Regions from separate parts of the Pseudarthrobacter quantipunctorum genome, predicted to be linked through region 1. Evidence: predicted binding sites of a transcription regulator. Region 1 holds the regulator's gene; the other holds the start of a gene.
The links. The regulator LexA, encoded in region 1, represses DNA repair genes until DNA is damaged. The targets are predictions, from matches to a motif close to TCGAACANNTGTTCGA.

Region 1 (7,013 bases):
TGAGGGGCTTGCGGTCCTGCCCGAGTACGACGTCGTGGTGGTGGATGAGGCGCACGAACTCCAGGACCGGGTCACGGGGGCGGTCTCCGGCCAGCTGTCCGTGGCCATGGTCCATGCCGCTGCAGCCGGTGCCCGCAAGCACACCGCCATCACCGTTGACGCGCTCAACGCCGCGGCCGCCAATCTGGAACTTGCCCTAGCAGGAGTGCCGAACGGACTGCTGCCCAACGGGCTGAATGACGAACAGCTGGATTGTGTGGACCAGCTGCGCGATGCCTGCCGGGCCGCCCTCTCTGATTCGAAGGGGGACGGCAATGCAGCGCCCGACGGCGGGAGGCAGCTTGCGCGGTCCCGCCTGATGCTCATCCTGGAACTTTGCGAACGGCTCCTCGCTGCCCGGGAGAACCGCGAAGTAGTGTGGTTTTCCCGCGCCAGCTCCTTTGATCCAGCGCAGGGGTTTTCCCAGCCCGATGAGACGGCGCCGGCTTTGATCAACGTTGCGCCCCTGTCCGTGGCCGGGCGGCTGCGGGAGGGCCTGTTTGCCGGGCATACGGTTGTGCTGACTTCTGCCACGCTGGCCATCGGTTCAGCGTTTGAGCCTGCCGCCGGCGGTCTGGGACTCGTGGGTGAGGGTGCCCCGCGCTGGAAAGGTGTGGACGTGGGGTCTCCCTTCGACTACCCCAAGCAGGGCATCCTTTACGTTGCCGGGCACCTGCCGAAGCCCGGAAGGGGTGCATCCCCGGAAGCACTGGACGAGCTCGAGGCCCTTATCCGTGCGTCCGGCGGCGGCGCACTGTGCCTGTTTTCCTCCCGGCGCGCCGCAGAGGAAGCCGCCGAAGCGCTGCGCCCCAAGCTGGACATGACGGTCCTCTGCCAGGGCGATTCCACCATGACCGCCCTGGTGAAGCAGTTCGCCGACGAGCCCGATACCTGCCTGTTCGGGACCATGTCCCTGTGGCAGGGCGTGGACGTCCCTGGGGGGTCCTGCCGGCTGGTTGTGATAGACCGCATTCCATTCCCGCGGCCGGACGATCCCCTTATGACTGCGCGTTCCCGGGCCGTGGCACAGGCAGGCGGAAACGGCTTCATGTCGGTTTCGGCCACCCATGCCGCCATCCGGCTCGCCCAGGGCGCAGGCCGGCTGATCCGCTCCACGGGGGACAAGGGAGTGGTGGCTGTGCTTGACTCCCGGCTGGCCACCGAGCGCTACGCCGGGTTCCTCCGGGGAGCGCTGCCGCCGTTCTGGTCCACAACGGACCGGAAGACGGCAATCGCGGCCCTGGAGAGGCTGGCGGGCGAGAACGCCTGATGCCCAGGCCGGGGCAGTGTTTGGCTGAGCGGAGTGTTTGGCCCTGCGCAGGGCCAAACACTGCCCGGACCTGCTGTATCCAGCGGGGAACCTGGCTACAGGGACCGGAGCACTGACACGACCTTGCCCATGATGGTGGCGTGGTCTCCGAGAATGGGCTCGTACTGCGTGTTCTGCGGGAGCAGCCAGGTGTGGCCGTCACGCTGCCGGAACGTCTTGACGGTGGCCTCGTCGTCGAGGAGGGCAGCGACGATGTCGCCGTTGGCTGCATCCGCCTGGCGGCGGACCACTACCCAGTCACCATCACAGATGGCCGCGTCCACCATGGAATCCCCGGCCACCCTGAGCATAAACAGCTCACCCTGGCCCACCAGCTGCCGGGGGAGCGGCATAACGTCCTCCACCTGCTGGTCAGCCAGGATGGGACCACCAGCTGCGATGCGGCCAACAAGGGGAACCATTGCCGTGTCCAGGGCCGTGGGCAAATCCGTGACAGTGGCGCCGCCGCCTGGTGGCGCCACTGATGGCTGACTTGCCGGCCTGGCCGCACCGCCGTCCAAAGTCAGGGGCATCAGGACCTCCATGGCGCGCGGACGCTTCGGGTCACGGCGGAGGTAGCCCAGTTTTTCCAGCTGGGACAGCTGGTGCGTGACGCTGGAAAGGCTCGCCAGGCCCACGGTATCTCCGATTTCCCGCATGGACGGGGGATAGCCGTTCTCATTGACGGAACGCTGGATGGTTTCGAGGATCTTCTTCTGCCGTGGCGTCAGGCCCTTGGCGGTCCTCTTCGGTTGCGCGGTTGCCCTGCCCCCGGCGGCTGCTGCTGCCATATTCGCCAATGCCTTTCGGTGTCCGCCGGGCCTCTCCACGGCAAGGCCCTGGACGATCCCGCCCCATAATGTCAGACCCTGCTGATCGACTGTCCGGGTGGTTGTTCTTTCGTTCAAAACTAGGCCAGCCACACTGCTTTTTCAAACATTTGTTCTAGCGAGTCTCGACAATGTTCGTTGATAGGTGCTAAAACAGAAGAAGCAAAGTTCGAACATATGTTCTACTGCGAACACCAGCCATTCGAAAATGGCACCGGAAAGCCCCAGGGGGCGTCGGAGCAGAACATCCGGGCAGCACAGTATGGTCCAGGAGGGCTCAGTTCATGTCAGCTACATCTGTTTCGCGGGGTTCACGTCCACAGCTGCTCTCTGTGCAGCACCTTCTGTCCCGGCCTGAAGAGCGGCAGCCGGAACGGCCGGCCCCCCTTCCGCCCCTGCGGCTGACCCGGCGCGGCCGCATCGTGCTGATCGGGATTCCCCTGGTTCTTCTGGCCGCCCTGCTGCTCTCGCTGGCAGGCTTCTTCAACTCCCCGGCAAAAGCCTCCGACTCAGCCGCGGAGCTCCAGACGACCTCCGCGGTCACCGTGACGGTCCAGCCCGGCCAGTCGCTGTGGGGGATCGCAGCCGCCGTGGCGCCTGATCGCGACGCACGCGATGTTGTTGCCGACATCGTGCAGCTCAACAACCTCTCCGCAGGCGCAGTCTTCCCCGGCCAGCAGTTGTTCGTTCCCGCCGGCTGAGCTGCCATAGCCGGCAGCAGAGTCCGGACCGGCGGATGCGGCTTCATGGAATCAGCCAGTGGTGCACGCCGAGGGCGAACAGGAAGCCGTCACATTTTCCGGCGTCCGGCACGGGCACTAAACTGTTCAGGTGAATGACCAGCTAGAACGCCTGAACCGGCTTCCCCTCCGCAGCAACCTCCGCGGGCTTACCCCTTACGGTGCGCCACAGCTGGACGTCCCCATCCTTCTGAACGTCAACGAGAATACCCATGGTGTCCCGGCGGACGTGAGGGCGGCCATCAGCGCCGCGGTATCCGAAGCCGCCGCGGGCCTGAACCGCTACCCGGACCGGGAGTTTACGGAACTGCGCAAAGCGCTGGCGGAGTACTTGGGCCACGGCCTGGATGAGACCAACCTCTGGGCCGCGAACGGCTCTAACGAGGTGCTCCAGCAGATTCTCCAGGCCTTCGGCGGTCCCGGGCGCACAGCGCTCGGCTTTCCGCCCACATACTCCATGTATCCGCTGCTGGCCAGCGGAACGGACACCGAATACATCGTCGGTGAACGCGCCGAAGGCTACGGCCTCAGCGCCGAATCCGCAGCGCGGCAGGTCAAGGAACTGCAGCCCAACATCGTTTTCCTCTGTTCGCCCAACAACCCCACGGGGACCGGGCTCGGGCTGGATGTCGTGGAGGCCGTGTACGAGGCAGGTGAAGCAAGCCAGACCATCGTCATTGTGGATGAGGCGTACCACGAGTTCGCACACGACGGGACGCCAAGCGCACTGACGCTGCTGCCCGGCCGGGAGCGGCTGATCGTGTCCAGGACCATGAGCAAGGCATTCGCGCTGGCCGGAGCCCGGCTGGGCTACATGGCTGCCGCACCCGAAGTTGCCGACGCCCTCCGCCTGGTCCGGCTGCCGTACCACCTCTCAGCCATCACGCAGGCCACTGCCCTGGCTGCCCTCCAGCACCGCGAGGCACTGATGGCGGATGTGGAAGACATCAAGAAGCAGCGGGACCGCATCGTGTCGGAGCTGACGCGGATGGGCCTCAAGCCAGCAGCGTCGGACTCCAATTACGTCTTTTTCGGCGGACTGGAGAATCCGCACCGGGTCTGGCAGGAGCTGCTGGACGCCGGAGTGCTGATCCGGGACGTGGGGATTCCCGGCCACCTCCGGGTCACGGCCGGAACTGAGGCCGAAACCACAGCCTTCCTCACATCCCTGGAAAGCATCCTTGCAAGCCAGGCCACGCTTCCCGCCTAGACTGGAAGCAGCGGCGCTGGACGCCCTGAACCACCCCATCTGCCCAAAAGGACCCAAAGCATGAGTACCACCGGATCGAACGTGGCTGCGGCCCGCACTGCGCGCATGGAACGTGCCACCAGTGAGTCGTCCGTGCTCGTGGAAATCAACCTGGACGGCACCGGCACCTCGGACATCGACACGTCGGTACCTTTCTACGACCACATGCTCACGGCGCTCTGCAAGCACTCGCTGATCGACATGACCGTCAAAGCCACAGGTGACATCCACATCGATGTCCACCACACCGTGGAGGACGTAGCCATCACCTTCGGGGAGGTGCTGCGCACCGCGCTGGGAAACAAGGCCGGCATCCGCCGGTTTGGCGAGGCCACCGTTCCCCTTGACGAGGCCCTTGCCCACGCCGTCGTTGACGTTTCCGGACGTCCCTACCTGGTGCACGGGGGTGAGCCCGCCGGCCAGGAATACCACCTCATCGGCGGCCACTTCACGGGATCCCTTACCCGGCACGTCTTCGAGGCCATCACGCTGCACGCGGGTATCTGCCTGCACATGAACGTCATCGCGGGCCGCGATCCGCACCACATCGTAGAGGCCCAGTTCAAGGCGTTCGCGCGGGCGCTCCGTGCTGCCGTGGAACCTGATCCCCGTGTTGAGGGGATTCCCTCCACCAAGGGTGCGCTGTGAGCGGCCAGGTCCTGCGGGACGGTGCCATCATCGATCCCTCTGCTTCCCACAAGCTGCCCTCGCCCGAGGGCAAGCCCACCGTCACCGTCCTGGATTACGGCTCCGGAAATGTCCGGTCCGCCGTGCGGGCGCTGGAACGGGCCGGGGCGGAAGTCATCCTGAGCTCCAAGCCCGAGGACGTCCTTAACGCCGACGGCCTGGTGGTTCCCGGAGTCGGGGCCTTCGAAACAGTGATGCGTGAGCTCAAAGCCGTGGACGGCATCCGCCTCATCGGCAGGCGGGTGGCCGGCGGCCGGCCGGTCCTGGGCATCTGCGTAGGCCTCCAGGTCCTTTTTGAGGCCGGCGTGGAGCATGGCACCGAAGCTGAAGGCATGGGTGAATGGCCCGGCAAGGTGGAACTCCTGCCGGCCGATGTGGTGCCGCACATGGGCTGGAACACCGTCAAGGTGCCCGAGGGGTCGAAGCTGTTTGCCGGCGTCGAAAACGAACGCTTCTACTTCGTGCACTCCTACGGGGTCCAGGAATGGAACTTCGATGTCATCCAGCCGCGGATGGCCGCGCCCCTGGTCACCTGGTCGGAGCACGGCGCCCCGTTCATCGCTGCCGTCGAAAATGGCCCGCTCTGCGCCACCCAGTTCCACCCCGAGAAATCCGGTGACGCGGGCGCGCGCCTGCTGCACAACTGGGTGGATGCCCTGCGCAGGCCCTCCGCTGGCGGCCAGGCTGACAGCACGCAGGCCAACAGCACACCTGCCAACAACACTCCGGCCGACGGCGGGGCGCCGGCTTCGGAAGAGGGCTCCGCCTAGATGTGGTCCGTTCTCCTGATGGGGCTCGCCGGCGTACTCGTCGGCGGCGCCCTGTCTTTCAGGCAGCAGCACAAGCCGCTCTGGACCCAAATATCGTTTTATGTTCTTGCGGGCATGTCCCTGCTCGCCGCCTACCTGCTGACGCTGCCTGGCAACTGACCGCGGCAGGCCATCCTGCCCCCATCCTGAGGATTCAACATGAGCACTGCAACTGACCTGCCCGTTCTCGAACTGCTGCCCGCCGTCGACGTCGTCAACGGCCAGGCCGTCCGGCTGGTGCAGGGCGAAGCAGGCAGTGAGACGAGCTACGGAACGCCGCTGGAAGCCGCACTGAACTGGCAGCAGCAGGGAGCTGAATGGGTTCACCTGGTGGACCTGGATGCAGCCTTCGGCCGCGGCTCTAACGCGGAGCTCCTCCGCGAAGTGGTGGGCCGGCTGGACATCAAAGTGGAGCTGTCCGGCGGGCTGCGCGACGACGAAACCCTTGAAGCGGCACTGGATCTCGGCGTTGCCCGCGTAAACCTGGGAACCGCAGCGCTGGAAAACCCCGAATGGACCCGCCGGGCCATCGAGCGGTTTGGTGACAAGATCGCCGTCGGCCTCGACGTCCGCGGAACCACCCTCGCCGGCCGCGGCTGGACGAAGGAAGGCGGAGACCTCTGGGAGGTCCTGGGCCGCCTCGAGGAAGCAGGCTGCAGCCGGTACGTGGTCACGGACGTGACAAAGGACGGCACCCTGCAGGGGCCCAACGTGGAACTCCTCCGCCAGATGGTTGAGAAAACGGGCAAGCCCGTTGTCGCCTCCGGAGGCATCTCCAGCCTCGACGACCTCAAGGTCCTGCGTTCCCTGGTGCCGCTGGGCGTTGAAGGGGCGATCGTGGGCAAGGCCCTCTACGCCGGCGCCTTCACGCTGCCCGAAGCCCTCGACGTGGCCGGCCGCCGCTAAGGGCGCTCGCCGTCATGGGCAACGAATCAGGCACTCCGCCGCCCCGCCAGCTGCCGGGGCATATCGCTGCGGCGCTGGCAGGTGCCGGCGGCGCCACGGACTCCGCAGGACAGCCCTGGGCGGGCCGGAGCCTGGCAGGCGACGACGCCAGGATCCACAACTTCGAGAACGACGACGGGACGGCCAGCGGCGCCTACCTCGCCGCCATCGCGGCACTCCGGAAGGGAAACGGGGACGAGGCGGGCGTCGTCGCCTCGCTCGCCACCGCACGCGTGTTCATTCCGATTGTTGCCCAGCTCGCGGAGGAAGCGGAAGGGCAGGACGGCCTGCAGGCAGACAAACAGGCGGACATGGCGCTGGTCACGCTCAAGGCCCCGGATGGCAGGACGGCGATGCCCGCCTTCACCTCCGCAGCGGCCCTGTCCGCCTGGCATCCGGACGCCA
Region 2 (7,013 bases), 850 kb from region 1:
AGCCGGAGACGAACGCGGCTTTTTCGCCGAAGAATTCGCGGGCGTAGGAGACGAACGAGCCTGAGGAGGGCCGGTGGAGGACCAGTTCGCCCAGGGCCCGGAGGATGAGGAAGGCGAAGAACCCGCACACGGCGTAGGCGATGACCAGGGACGGGCCCGCTGCGTTGAGGCGGCCGCCGGCGCCCAGGAACAGGCCGGTACCGATCGCGCCGCCGATCGCGATCATCTGGATCTGCCGGGGCTCCAAATTCTTGTGGTAGCCCTTGTCCTCGGCATGCAGCGCCGATTCAGAAGCATGGGCATGACCGCCGTCAATGACGTGGTCCGGTGCAATATTGGGGTCCTGTACAACCTCGTCATTGGGGTTGATGGGCATAGTTGATCCTTTCGATACGGAGAAGATCCTGCTGGTTGGGGGAGGGTGGGAGTTTCAGTTGCGCGTGGGCTGGAAGCTCGTGGGTTAGAAAACGGACCAGCCGGTGCGGTCCGAAAGATCTGCGAGGGCGGCGGTACCGGCCAGTGAGTTGCCTTTGGTGTCCAGCCGCGGACTCCAGACGCAGATGGCGCACTCGCCTGGAACGATGACAAGGATTCCCCCGCCCACCCCGCTCTTCCCTGGGAGGCCCACACGGTAGGCGAACTCGCCGGCGGCGTCGTACATGCCGCACGTCAGCATGATGGAACCGACGCGTTTCGCATTGCTGGGGGAGAGCACGGGACCCAGCGTTCCCCGTCCGGCCCGGGCCAGGAACAGCCCGGCCTTGGCCAGGTCGGCGCAGGTCATCATGATGGAACACTGGCGGACGTAGTTCTCCACCACTGCTTCGGCCGGCTGGTGCAGGTTGCCGAAGTTTTTCAGGAAGTGGGCCAGTGCCAGGTTCCGGCTGCTGTTGGCCAGTTCGCCGGCTGCCGCTGCCTCGTCGATGTAGGGCCCGCTGCTGGCAGCCTGTGCGGTGAGGAACTGCAGGAGCCGGGTGGCGGCGTCGGGCGCGTTGTCCATCAGGTGGTCCGTCACCACCAGGGCGCCGGCATTGATGAAGGGGTTCCGGGGGATGCCATGCTCCACTTCCAGCTGGACCAGGGAGTTGAAGGGCGTGCCGGAGGGTTCGCGCAGGACCCGGTGCCACAGCGATCCTGAGCTGTCACCGCCAAGGGCCATAGCCAGGGTGAAAACCTTGGAGATGCTTTGGATGGAGAAGGGAACGGCCGCATCGCCGGCGGCGAAGACTTCTCCGGATGTGGTGGCCACGGCGATGCCGAACCTGTTGAAGGGGACCGCTGCCAGCAGGGGGATGTTCCCCGGGATGCTGCCTGCTTCCCGGTCCGGCCGGTGGCGGAGGACGATGTCCTCGAGGAGCGCTCCCAGCGGCGGTGCCTGGAGTGTTGTTGTCATTTCCTGCCTGAAAGTTTGTTGGAAGGGGTTCCGGTCCACGCCTGGACGTGGAGCAAGGCCACCAGTGCGTCGCGGGGGTTGCTGAAGTCCAGCCCGGTGACGCGCGAAGCCTTGCTGATCCGGTAGTAAACGGTGTTTTTGTGCAGCTGCATCCGGCGCGCGCAGACTGCCACGTCAAGCGAGGCGTCAAAGTACGCCCGCAGGGTTTCGGCCAACTCTCCGTCCTCCCTCAGCAGCCGCGAGAGGCTGCGGTGGCGGAACGTGGAGGTCGAGAAATTCCGGACTGCCTCCCGGAACAGGATCTCGCCCTCGAAGCCGTCCACCGTGCCTACAGACGTATCCCCGGCCTGGCCCACGCAGCTTAGGAGGGCCTCGGTCAGGCCGGTGACCGAGTGGATGGACAGCAGGTCCGGAACCACCGGGCCCACGGCAGCAAAGGGGCTGATGCCCAGGTGCTTCCGCGCGTCCTTGATGATGGACTCCGCGAGGCTTCGCAGCCCGGGTTCGGCCGCGGCAGACTGCAGGCCGGGAATGATGACGGCGGTATCGCCCTTGAATTGGCCCACCACGGCGGACGCTTTGTAGGCGGCGGCGTGGATGGATGCCAGGTTGGCGAGTTCGCCGTGCTTCAGTGCGGCGTCATCGGCCTGCGCGTCAGCCTCCGACATGCCAACCAGGATCAGGGCGGCCGGGCGCTCCGCCGGGAGTTTTTCACTGTGTGCGCTGGCCGCGGCCTCCTCGGGGCCGGACAGGATCCGCGCCACGCGGTCTTCCCGCATGTGCACGGACTGCTGGTTGCGGTACCGGATCAGTTCGGCGGACGTACGTGCCGCAGAACCCTTCAACACGTGGTCGACGTCAGGCCCGAACCCCGCCCCCGTCTCCTGGAGCCAGATGTAGCCCATGATGCGGTCGCCGGCAAAAAGTGTGATGGCCACGCGTTCGCGCAGCCCGTCCTGCGGCCGGGCCGGAACCCGGACGGGCAGGCGGGTCCCGTGCAGTTCGCGGTACGCGCCAAGGTCCTTGAGCAGCAGCTCGTATTTGCGGGGGCCGCGACGCGCCAGGATGGAGGCCTTGCGGAGTTCGTCAATGTCGTTGGAGACGGTGGAGTAGGCCAGCACCTTGTTGGCCGCGTCCTCGATGACCACGTGGCTGGACGTGAGCCTCGCCGTCGTTTGGGCGATGGCGAAAAGGTCCTCTTCCAGCAGCGTGAGCACTTCACGCTGGTAGCTCGGCGGCTGGATCCTGTCCTTTGCAATAGAGAGCAGCCGGTCCCAATCCGCGCCGGGGTCCACCAGCAGCAGGCCCGTACCGGCATCGCGCAGGAGTTCCTCGGCTTCGGACAGCTCCTCCCGGCTTCCCTTCACGGCCACCACCGGGGGAGGGCTCTTCTTCAGGAGCCGGCGCAGCGCCGGCAATGCTGACCGGCCGCGGACCCCGATCAGCAGGACGAAGGCGGCTGCGGCGTCGGACGTTTCATCCTCTGCGTCCACGATCAGGAACCGTTCAATGGCGGGGCTGGCCGACGCCGGCCGCAGGACCAGGGTGGCGAAACCCAGGGGGAGATCCGCAAGGATATCGTCCACCGTCACCGCAGCCATGAGTGTCCTTCTGCATCGATCGCACCGGACGGCTCTGTCCGGTCAACTCATGGTATCCAGCGGGAATTGGCGGAAATATGGAAGAGGACCCAAAACTTACGCGGCTTTTTCAGCCCGCCGCCCAAATCACCGGGTGCGCACCGCAGCCGTGGAGCCGCGGAGTGTCGGGTCAATACACCTGGGCTGAGTCCACGCCTGCCGTCCCGGGGCACTTTGGCGCGGACACGCGGGGAAACTAGCGGCCGCCGTCGTGCGTCATGCCCAAAGTGCCCCCGGACGGCGGGCACTAAGACAGGAGAAAGCCGGGCCCGTGGCCGGGACGCCGCGGGAACCGCGGCCCGCAACCCGATCGACGACGGCGGGCAGCGGCCCGGCGATGACCGTCGGGTCCGCAGCACCCAAGTCGCCCAACGCCAGCAGGACGGCGACGGCGTTCCATCCCTTACTCCCAAGCGGGTTGCCGCAGCCTGCGTCAGGGTCTTGCAGTTGGCGGAGGACGCTCTTTCTGAATAGCTCTACAAATAGCTGAACGTCAGGCCTGGACACTGTCCCGGGCCTGAGGTTCCTCGGCCGCCGCTGCCTTCCCGCCGTCGTCCACCCGCCTGCGGGCTGAACCTGTCAGGTGGGTGAACTGGTTAATTGGCCGATGTGCCCGTTTGGCTGTAGAAGCGACCGAACCGCTGGAGGTACAGGAACATTCCCAGGAAAGCGATGACCCCCAAGAGTGGCCCGGCCCAAATGGCAACCGGCGTGCCCCGGACAAGCAGTGCCCCGGCTCCGAGAATGCTTCCTGCCACACCAACACCGGGGCTGGCCGTGGCAAGCGTGCCTTGGATCTTCCGGCCGACTTGGCGGTACCGGAGGCTGTGCAGGACAACGAAGAGGATGAAGGCTCCGCCCATGAGGAGGGGCCAGGGCCAATCTGCCATTGCTGCAACGCTCAGTGTCAGCCCGTACGTGGCGGCCAAGGCCAGCCAGTAGTTCCTTGCGGTCGTTTTGGTACTCATCGGCATCCCCCTGCGACGTCCATGCGGTAAAACATACCTGCCCCGCCGCGGAGTTCGCCCGCGCTGGTGGGCACGTGAACGGCAGCGCCCGTGGCCAGTGCATCCCGTTGAGCGCAAAGCAAAAGGCCCTGCCTTCCTCAGTTCTCAGGAAAGCAGGGCCTCGCTACGTGGCGGTGACGGTGGGATTTGAACCCACGTTGGCTTTTACACCAAACAACATTTCGAGTGTTGCACCTTCGGCCGCTCGGACACGTCACCAACCTCAATAGGGTACCGGAGCAAGGCGCGCATCCCCAAAACGGGATTGGTGGGAGGGGCTCCCGCTGGCCACCCGTGAGGGCCTGAAAAGATTTTCAAAATTCTTTTTAGCAGGGGTCCACTGAGCCCCTTAAATGTCAGACCCTCCCATGAGGATGGATTCATGGAAGGCAATTCGGCGGTGGTGGAGGCGGAGGCGGTGGTTGACGCTTCGGTGGCTGCTTTTGCGGCGGTGCTCGCGGGCGGCGGCACGGCTGTTTCCGGTCATGGCGCCGCTGGGCCTGATGCCGGCGCTGGCGGGGCTGATGATGATCCGTTGCAGCGGGTTGCTGATGGGGCGTTGGATGTTCTGGCCGGGGTGGCCCGGTCCGAGGCGAAGCTGGCGGCGTTGAAGGCGCAGGCGGTTCAGGTGCTCGCTGCCGCCACGAGCCTGCTGAACGGTCCGCCGTCCTCACCGCATGAGGCCACGGCCCAGGAGCGGAGCCTGGTGGCCGAGGTGGGGTGTGCGCTGGTGATCGGTGACCGTGCCGCCGGTGCCCTGCTGGCCGAGTCCCACGCCCTGACCACGTCGCTGCCCCGGACCCACGCCGCGTTGGGGTCCGGGACGATTTCCTGGGCTCATGCCCGGGAAATGGTGAACCAGGCCGTCGGTCTTGACCGGGCCGGGGCAGCGGCCCTGGAGAAGCACTTCCTGGACCCGGACACCCCCAGGCCCGCCGGAGCGGCCACGATCGGGGAGATGCCCGCCTACCGGTTCAAGGCCAAGGCCAGGACCTGGCGCGAACGCCACCATCCCGAATCGATCGAGAAGCGCCACGCCAAGGGCGTAGCCGACCGGCGGGTCGACTACCGGCCGGACCAGGACGGCATGGCCTGGCTTTCGGCCTGCCTCCCCGCGCACCAGGCCATGGCGGGCTGGAACCGGCTCAACGCCCTCGCCCGGGCCGCACAGGGACCCGACGAGCCCCGCACCCTCACCCAGATCCGGGCCGACGAGTTCGCCGAAGCGATCCTCACCAGCGGCAGCAGCCGCGGCACCGGTCGCGGTAATGGAGACACTTCCAGCCTCCATGCAGGCAACAGCGACTGGGTGAGTACAGGCAACGGCGACGGGTTGGGTACCAGCGACGGGGCGGGTGCAGGGATGGATCCCGCCGGGCTGTCGTCGGCGGTCCGGGCGCAGGTCCTCGTCACGGTCCCGATAGTCGCCCTGATGGGAGTGACCGATGAGCCGGCCATGCTCGACGGCTTCGGGCCCATCCCGCCGTCCATGGCAAGGGACCTGGTCGCGAACGGTGCCGATTCGTTCCACCGCGTCCTTGTCGATCCGCGGGACGGGGCGCCGCTGGAGATCGGGCGGACCAGCTACCGGGTCACCAAAGCCATGCGGAACTGGCTGCGGATGCGGGACGGCAAATGCCCCTTCCCCGGCTGCAACAACAACTCACTGGATAACGAGGCCGACCACCTCCTGGCCTGGCAGCACGGCGGCACCACCGGGATCAGCAACCTCGGACAACCCTGCCCGAAGCACCACAAACTTCGACACAGCAGCGGGTGGACACCAACACCAGCCACCCACAACGAACCACCCGGCTGGACCTCACCGTCCGGCCGGGACTACAAAAGCGAACACCAGGACTGGGAGCCACCCCACTGGCCCGAATCTGTCCTGTCCGCCATGCCGGCGGGGTTGAATCCGGGGGAGCATCACACCGGGCAAGCCCCCGGCGTACTGCCCTACCCGCGGATGCCCGCTGCCCAGGCCTGCCCTGCCGCAGACCTCCCATACCTGGAACCTCCACCGGAGGAACCTGACGATGACAACCTCATAGACCTGGACGACATACCCGCGGACGACCCCCTATGGGACGACTTCTACGCCCTCCCGCCCGTCCTGCCCCAGGACCCCATGAGTGACTGGGACCCCATCAGGGACCGGGACCCGGCACTGACCTAGCCGGCACCAAATGCCCACAGACACGGGCAGCCCAGCGCACGGGGGTCAACAGCCCTGGGTCGGGAAAACCACCCAACCTCAGACCGGGTCGGGAAGACGGCCCAAACAAACCGAATTGGGGAGGTGGTCCAAGCACAGCCCCAAAGCCCAGGAACCCGAACCAGGCAATGGCCAACTTTTGCGGTCCACGCCGGGCGGGCTAGATTCATCAGCAAGATGACTAATCAAACCAGTCCCACGCACGCAACCGCCTACTGGACGACGGCCAAGGAACACGGCGAACTCCGTACCGAGGACCTTTCCGCCCCCGGCCCAGGCGAAGCCCTGGTGCGCACCCTCTATTCCGGCATCAGCAAAGGCACCGAGATGGTGGTCCACGCTGGCGCCGTCCCGCCGCGGGTAGCCGAAGAGATGCGGGCACCCCGCCAGGAAGGCGAGTTTCCAGGGCCGGTGAAGTTCGGATACCTGTCCGTGGGTGTTGTCGAAGAAGGTCCGGAGGGGTGGACGGGGCAGCGGGTCTTCTGCCTCAACCCCCACCAGGACCGCTACGTGGCGTCCATCAGTTCACTCACGAAAATTCCCGACGACGTCCCGTCCCGCCGGGCCGTGCTGACCGGAACCGTGGAAACCGCGGTCAATGCGCTGTGGGAGGCCGGCCCGAGGCTCGGTGACCGGGTTGCGGTAGTGGGCGCAGGCCTCGTGGGCGGCATGGTGGCCACCCTGCTTCGGACCTTTCCGCTGGAACGCCTGCAGCTTGTGGACCTGGACCCGGGCCGGAAGCAACTGGCGGACAC

Region 2: the regulator LexA is predicted to act here: its motif matches at 4,343-4,358, upstream of WHH00_RS15400 (DUF222 domain-containing protein).

What each region holds. Positions count from the first base shown of each region.
Region 1 is NZ_CP148033.1:2,555,389-2,562,401, reverse strand. Features, by position in the region: gene WHH00_RS11630 (ATP-dependent DNA helicase) at 1-1,309, shown strand, start outside; gene lexA (transcriptional repressor LexA) at 1,405-2,139, opposite strand; gene WHH00_RS11620 (LysM peptidoglycan-binding domain-containing protein) at 2,463-2,879, shown strand; gene WHH00_RS11615 (histidinol-phosphate transaminase) at 3,010-4,128, shown strand; gene hisB (imidazoleglycerol-phosphate dehydratase HisB) at 4,189-4,815, shown strand; gene hisH (imidazole glycerol phosphate synthase subunit HisH) at 4,812-5,624, shown strand; gene WHH00_RS11600 (hypothetical protein) at 5,625-5,783, shown strand; gene priA (bifunctional 1-(5-phosphoribosyl)-5-((5-phosphoribosylamino)methylideneamino)imidazole-4-carboxamide isomerase/phosphoribosylanthranilate isomerase PriA) at 5,823-6,569, shown strand; gene WHH00_RS11590 (SseB family protein) at 6,584-7,013, shown strand, end outside.
Region 2 is NZ_CP148033.1:3,400,832-3,407,844, reverse strand. Features, by position in the region: gene WHH00_RS15425 (amino acid permease) at 1-376, opposite strand, end outside; gene WHH00_RS15420 (glutaminase) at 461-1,393, opposite strand; gene WHH00_RS15415 (PucR family transcriptional regulator) at 1,390-2,994, opposite strand; gene WHH00_RS15410 (hypothetical protein) at 3,630-4,001, opposite strand; tRNA gene WHH00_RS15405 (tRNA-Ser) at 4,170-4,259, opposite strand; gene WHH00_RS15400 (DUF222 domain-containing protein) at 4,423-6,219, shown strand; gene WHH00_RS15395 (dehydrogenase) at 6,436-7,013, shown strand, end outside.